Cupriavidus taiwanensis LMG 19424: one gene and its partner. Each later gene encodes a partner of the first gene's protein in a complex. Links are inferred from orthologs where the notes say so. Each region holds a gene or a part of one and is shown on either strand. Other genes may lie near its edges. The genes, in order: secA and secY.

Region 1 (3,614 bases):
TGGCGCTGCACCTCGGGCTGCACCCGCACGCGGATCGAGGTGACCGGCGAGCCGCGCTGCTGCAGGCGTCCGAGCAGCGTGGGCACGACCTGGCGCACCCGCGCCGCGGCAGCGCCATGGGCCGCCAGCAACAGCAGCACCTGGCCGTTGGGGTCGGACGGGTCGCGCTTGATGCCGGCCACGGCCAGGCCCGCGCGCATGCCGGCCGGCAGCAGGGACAGTACCTCGGCCTCGAGCACCGACAGCTGGCGTGCAGTCTGGAGCAGCGTCGATACCGGGCCGGCCTTGTCCAGCCAGTCGTTGAGCGGCTTGGCGGCGGGGGTCTGCAGGGCGGGATGGGTGAAGCGGCGCATGGGTCCATTCTAGCAAGGGGCGGCGCGCGCACGCAGGGCAGCGCGGACCGAAAGCGAGAGCGGCCGGATTGAAGCCGGCGCAACCGTCCCAACCTGCTTGCGGCAGGGCCCGCGCCAGCGCTCCGCACCGCCGGGCGTGACCCCGGCACATGATAAACTCGGCGTTTTGCGCCAATCTATCCATTACCGCGCCCGGTCGCCGGGGCAGTCCGCCTTCCCTGGGGATGCCACCCGGTTCCGCGCAGGTGAAAGCAATCGATGATCACGGGCCTTCTCAAGAAAGTCTTCGGCAGCCGCAATGAGCGGCTGATCAAGCAATACCGCCGCACGGTGGCGCAGATCAATGCGCTGGAGCCGAAGTTCGAGCAGCTCTCCGACGACGAGCTGCGCGGCATGACCGAGGCCTTCCGGCAACGCCACGCCGGTGGCGAATCGCTCGAGGCGCTGCTGCCCGAGGCTTTCGCCGTGTGCCGCGAGGCCAGCAAGCGCGTCATGAAAATGCGCCACTTCGACGTGCAGCTGATCGGCGGCATGGTGCTGAACGACAACAAGATCGCCGAAATGCGCACCGGCGAAGGCAAGACCCTGACCGCGACGCTGGCGGTGTACCTGAATGCCATCACCGGCAAGGGCGTGCACGTGGTCACCGTCAACGACTACCTGGCACAGCGCGATGCCGAGTGGATGGGCCGGCTGTACAACTTCCTGGGCCTGTCGGTGGGCGTGAACCTGTCGCAGATGGCGCACGACCAGAAGCAGGCGGCGTACAACGCCGACATCACCTACGGCACCAATAACGAGTTCGGCTTCGACTACCTGCGCGACAACATGGTCTACGACCCGTCGCAGCGCGTGCAGCGGCCGTTGCACTACGCCATCGTCGACGAGGTGGACTCGATCCTGATCGACGAGGCGCGCACCCCGCTGATCATCTCCGGCCAGGCCGAGAACCAGACCGACCTGTACCAGCGCATGAACGGCATCCCCAAGCTGCTCGAGCGCCAGATCGGCGAAGAAAAGGCCGACGGCACCGGGGTGGAGAAGCCGGGCGACTACTACGTCGACGAGAAGGGCCACCAGGTCTACCTGACCGAGGCCGGCCATGAAAAGGCCGAAGAGATCCTGTCGCAGCTGGGCCTGATCGGCGAAGGCGAATCGCTCTACGCGCCGCAGAACATCACGCTGATGCACCACCTGTACGCGGCCTTGCGCGCGCACAGCCTGTTCCACCGCGACCAGCACTACGTGGTGCAGAACGACGAAGTCGTGATCGTCGATGAATTCACCGGCCGCCTGATGACCGGCCGCCGCTGGTCCGACGGCCTGCACCAGGCCGTGGAAGCCAAGGAAGGCGTCACTGTCCAGCAGGAAAACCAGACGCTGGCGACCGTCACCTTCCAGAATTACTTCCGCATGTACGAGAAGCTGGCCGGCATGACCGGCACGGCCGACACGGAAGCCTATGAATTCCAGGAGATCTACGGCCTGGAAGTGGTGGTGATCCCGACCAACCGCCCGACCCAGCGCAAGGACTTGCAGGATCAGATCTACAAGACCGGCAAGGAACGCTACGACGCCGTGGTGCGCGATATCCGCGACTGCTACGAGCGGGGCCAGCCGGTGCTGGTGGGCACCACCTCGATCGAGACCTCGGAATACCTGTCGGGCCTGCTCGACCGCGAACAGCTGCCGCACCAGGTGCTCAACGCCAAGCAGCATGCGCGCGAAGCCGAGATCGTGGCCCAGGCCGGCCGCCCCAAGATGATCACCATCGCCACCAACATGGCGGGCCGCGGTACCGACATCGTGCTGGGCGGCAACGTGGAGAAGCAGGCGGGCTTCATCGAAGCGGACCCGAACCTGTCCGACGCCGACAAGGCTGCCCGCATCCAGCAGCTCAAGGATGAATGGCAGTCGCTGCACGAGCAGGTCAAGGCCGCCGGCGGCCTGCATATCGTCGGCACCGAGCGCCATGAGTCGCGCCGCATCGACAATCAGCTGCGTGGCCGCGCCGGCCGCCAGGGCGACCCCGGCTCGTCGCGCTTCTATCTGTCGCTGGACGACCAGCTGCTGCGCATCTTCGCCGGCGACCGCGTGCGCGCCATCATGGAGCGGCTGAAGATGCCCGAGGGCGAGCCGATCGAAGCCGGCATCGTCACGCGCTCGATCGAATCGGCGCAGCGCAAGGTGGAAGGCCGCAACTTCGACATCCGCAAGCAGCTGCTGCAGTACGACGACGTCGCCAACGACCAGCGCAAGGAAATCTACAAGCTGCGCAACGACGTGCTCGAGGCCAATGACGTCGGCGAGATGGTCGCCAACCTGCGCGAGAGCGTCCTGATCGAGCTGTTCCGCGACCACGTGCCGGCCGACACGATGGAAGAGCAGTGGAACATCGCCGGCCTGGAAACGCGCCTGCGCGAGGACTGGGGCCTGGAAGTGCCGCTGGCAAAGACCATCGAGGGCGCGCAGAGCATCGAGGACGAAGAACTGCTCAACCTGATCATGAAGGCGGCGACGGAGCGCTACGAAAGCAAGGTGGCCATGGTTGGCCGCGAGTCGTTCGCCGGCTTCGAGCGCTCGGTCATGCTGCAGAGCATCGACACGCACTGGCGCGAGCACCTGGCTGCGCTGGACCACCTGCGCCAGGGCATCCACCTGCGCGGCTACGCGCAGAAGGACCCCAAGCAGGAGTACAAGCGCGAGTCGTTCGAACTGTTCGCGCGCCTGCTGGACGTGATCAAGAACGAGGTCACGCGCGTGACCTTCAACGTGCAGATCCAGTCGCCGGAAGAGCTGGAACAGGCTTCCGAGCAGATCGAGGAAGGCCTGTCGCACCTGGAGAACGTGCAGTACAAGCACGACGAGTTCGCCGAAGGGCGCGAGCCGGTCGAGGAAGCGCCGTCGCCGCGCACCGGCACTGCCATGGCCGCCGCCGAGCTGGCGCTGGCGGGCATGCCCAAGGTCGGCCGCAACGACCCGTGCCCGTGCGGCTCGGGCAAGAAGTTCAAGCAGTGCCACGGCAAGCTCAGCTGAACTGAGCCAGGCCGGGCATCCGGTATGACGCCGCTCCCCGCAGTACGGGCGTGGCGCAAGAGGAATCGAACATGCCCGCCCTTCGCGGGCATGTTCGTCTGAGACAAGCAAGTCGCTAGCTGCAGCAACATCGAGGAGTCCTGCATGCCCGTCAATCTTCCGCTGCCCCAGGCAGAGAACCTGAAATCCGTCGCCGGCGTCGAGCTCGGCTGGGCCGAGGCCGGC
Region 2 (3,221 bases), 220 kb from region 1 along the record:
GTGGTGACCAAGTCGCACGGCTCCACCAACCCGTACAACATGGTTCGCGCCACGCTGGACGGCCTTCAGAAGATGAGCACGCCGGGCGAAATCGCCGCCAAGCGTGGCAAGTCGGTCGAAGACATCCTGGGTTAAGGTGAACGCAATGTCGCAGAAAACCGTAAAAGTGCAACTCGTGCGCAGCCTGATCGGCACGCGCGAGGATCATCGCGCCACCGTTCGTGGCCTGGGCCTGCGCCGCATCAACTCGGTGTCGGAGCTGCAGGACACGCCCGCCGTGCGCGGCATGATCAACAAGGTCTCGTACCTGGTCAAGGTTCTGGCCTGATCGGGACTTGGAGAGCAAGATGCAACTGAACAACCTGAAACCGGCTGCCGGTTCGAAGCACGCCAAGCGTCGCGTCGGCCGCGGTATCGGCTCCGGCCTGGGCAAGACCGCCGGTCGCGGTCACAAGGGTCAGAAGTCGCGTTCGGGCGGCTTCCACAAGGTGGGCTTCGAAGGCGGCCAGATGCCGCTGTATCGTCGCCTGCCGAAGCGCGGCTTCACCTCGCTGACCAAGGCGTTCACCGCCGAAGTCACGCTGCGTGACATCGAGCGCCTGGAAGCGGCCGAAGTCGACCTGCTGGTCCTGAAGCAGGCTGGCCTGGTCGGCGACCTGGTCAAGAGCGCCAAGGTCATCAAGGCCGGCGAGCTGACCCGCAAGGTGACGATCAAGGGTCTGGGCGCCACCGCTGGCGCCAAGGCCGCGATCGAAGCCGCCGGCGGCCAGATCGCAGCCTGATACGGCAGCATTCATCGCAGCATAGGCAGTCATAGTCGGAGCATCGTTTGGCCACGGCGAAACCCAATGCAAGCGCGCAAGCCAGGAACACGGCGAAGTACGGCGACCTCAAGCGCCGGCTGATGTTCCTGGTGCTGGCCCTGATCGTGTACCGCATCGGCGCTCATATTCCGGTGCCCGGTATCGATCCGGAGCAGCTTGCGAAGCTTTTCCAGAGTCAGTCGGGTGGCATCCTCGGGATGTTCAACCTGTTCTCGGGCGGGGCGCTGTCGCGCTTTACCGTCTTCGCGCTCGGCATCATGCCGTACATCTCGGCGTCGATCATCATGCAGTTGCTGACGATCGTGCTGCCGCAGCTGGAGTCGCTGAAGAAGGAAGGGCAGGCAGGGCAGCGCAAGATCACGCAGTACACGCGCTACGGCACCGTGGTTCTGGCCACGTTCCAGGCGCTGTCGATCGCGGTCGCGCTGGAGTCGCAGCCGGGGCTGGTGCTGGATCCGGGCCTGATGTTCCGGGCCACGGCGGTGATCACGCTGGTGACCGGCACGATGTTCCTGATGTGGCTGGGTGAGCAGATTACCGAGCGCGGTCTGGGCAACGGCATCTCGATCATCATCTTCGGCGGTATCGCGGCGGGCCTGCCCAATGCGATCGGCGGACTGTTCGAACTGGTCCGCACGGGTTCCATGAGCATCATCGCGGCGATCTTCATCGTGGCGATCGTGATCGGTGTGACCTTCGCCGTGGTGTTCGTCGAGCGTGGCCAGCGCAAGATCCTGGTGAACTATGCCAAGCGTCAGGTCGGCAACAAGGTGTACGGCGGCCAGTCGTCGCACCTGCCGCTGAAGCTGAACATGGCAGGGGTGATTCCGCCGATCTTCGCATCGTCGATCATCCTGTTCCCGGCGACGATCGCGGGCTGGTTTACGTCTGACTCGACGGGTGCGGTCGGCCGGTTCATCAAGGACCTGGCTGCCACGCTGTCGCCGGGCCAGCCGGTCTACATCCTGCTGTACGCTGCTGCGATTGTATTTTTCTGCTTCTTCTACACGGCTCTGGTGTACAACAGCCGTGAAGTGGCAGACAACCTGAAGAAAAGCGGTGCCTTCATTCCGGGCATTCGTCCGGGCGAGCAGACGACGCGCTATATCGACAAGATCCTGGTGCGTCTGACGTTGGCTGGTGCGATCTACATCACACTGGTCTGCCTGTTGCCGGAATTCCTGGTGCTGCGCTGGAACGTTCCGTTCTATTTCGGCGGAACCTCCCTGCTGATCATCGTGGTCGTCACGATGGACTTCATGGCCCAGGTTCAGTCCTATGTCATGTCGCAGCAGTATGAGTCGCTGCTGAAGAAGGCGAATTTCAAGGGCAATCTGACCTTGCGCTGACTTCGGATCGGTACAGGCTAGGTATGGCTAAAGACGACGTCATCCAGATGCAGGGCGAGGTCCTGGAAAACCTGCCCAATGCGACGTTCCGAGTCAAGCTGGAGAATGGCCATGTGGTGCTGGGCCATATCTCCGGCAAGATGAGAATGAACTACATCCGGATTCTTCCGGGTGACAAGGTGACGGTCGAGCTGACCCCATATGATCTGTCGCGCGCACGAATCGTCTTCCGGACGAAGTGAGCGAACAGGAATTGAAGGAAGAGGAAAATTATGAAAGTGCTGGCTTCTGTTAAGCGCATTTGCCGCAACTGCAAAATCATCAAGCGCAACGGTGTCGTGCGCGTGATCTGCTCGTCGGATCCCCGCCACAAGCAACGCCAAGGCTAATCGGAAAGAGGATTGACGAATGGCACGTATCGCAGGGGTTAACATCCCGAACCACAAGCATACCGAAATCGGCCTGACGGCTATTTACGGTATCGGCCGCTCGCGCGCCCGCAAGATTTGCGAGGCCACCGGTGTACCGTTTGACAAGAAGGTCAAGGACCTGACCGACGCCGACCTGGAAAAGCTTCGTGACGAAGTGGGCAAGGTCACGGTCGAGGGTGACCTGCGTCGTGAAACCACGATGAACATCAAGCGTCTGATGGACCTTGGTTGCTATCGTGGCATGCGTCACCGCAAGGGCCTGCCGATGCGCGGCCAGCGTACGCGCACCAACGCCCGTACCCGCAAGGGTCCGCGCAAGGCCGGCGTGGCTCTGAAGAAGTAAAGCCGAAGGCAGAGGAAGAAACTAATGGCAAAAGGTCCGAATAACGCCGCTCGCGCGCGTAAGAAGGTCAAGAAGAACGTTGCCGACGGCATTGCGCACGTCCACGCTTCGTTCAACAACACCATCATCACGATCACCGATCGCCAGGGCAACGCCCTGTCGTGGGCGACCGCCGGTGGCCAGGGCTTCAAGGGTTCGCGCAAGTCGACCCCGTTCGCTGCCCAGGTTGCTGCCGAGAACGCCGGCCGCGTGGCGCAAGACCAGGGCATCAAGA

Evidence for each region.
Region 2: the proteins of secA (region 1) and secY are in contact, whole or in part, in a crystal structure (PDB 3DIN), measured with the Thermotoga maritima proteins. The link is inferred for Cupriavidus taiwanensis LMG 19424 from one-to-one orthologs. Residues at the interface, in WP_004082002.1 of Thermotoga maritima: Glu261, Ala262, Arg263, Lys300, Ala301, Arg302, Thr303, Ile304, Ile305, Leu323, Tyr324, Asp325, Pro326, Val329, Ser330, Tyr333, Ile336, Lys340, Phe345, Val349, Glu363, Phe364, Tyr374, Ser375, Gly376, Gly377, Glu393, Ile395, Thr482, Ser483; in WP_004081795.1 of Thermotoga maritima: Glu108, Gly109, Glu110, Glu111, Ala236, Glu237, Arg238, Arg239, Ile240, Thr241, Ile242, Gln243, Tyr244, Ala245, Arg246, Arg247, Val248, Thr249, Gly250, Arg251, Arg252, Val253, Tyr254, Gly256, Ala257, Ser258, Thr259, Tyr260, Leu261, Pro262.

Annotation. Positions count from the first base shown.
Region 1 is NC_010528.1:2,876,007-2,879,620, reverse strand. What follows is about bases 289-3,589. They hold secA (preprotein translocase subunit SecA), read left to right. Parts: upstream 289-611; coding sequence 612-3,389; downstream 3,390-3,589. Other genes in these bases: argJ (bifunctional glutamate N-acetyltransferase/amino-acid acetyltransferase ArgJ), read left to right, coding at 3,534-3,589; RALTA_RS13240 (DciA family protein), read right to left, coding at 289-353. Outside these bases: more of RALTA_RS13240, read right to left, coding at 1-288; more of argJ, read left to right, coding at 3,590-3,614. UniProt on the Escherichia coli protein: Required for protein export, interacts with the SecYEG preprotein conducting channel.
Region 2 is NC_010528.1:3,094,686-3,097,906, reverse strand. The notes cover bases 94-3,001. They hold secY (preprotein translocase subunit SecY), read left to right. Parts: upstream 94-829; coding sequence 830-2,173; downstream 2,174-3,001. Other genes in these bases: rpsK (30S ribosomal protein S11), read left to right, coding at 2,972-3,001; rpsM (30S ribosomal protein S13), read left to right, coding at 2,582-2,947; rpmJ (50S ribosomal protein L36), read left to right, coding at 2,446-2,562; infA (translation initiation factor IF-1), read left to right, coding at 2,197-2,415; rplO (50S ribosomal protein L15), read left to right, coding at 348-782. Also shown: more of rpsE, read left to right, coding at 1-93; more of rpsK, read left to right, coding at 3,002-3,221. UniProt on the Escherichia coli protein: The central subunit of the protein translocation channel SecYEG. Consists of two halves formed by TMs 1-5 and 6-10.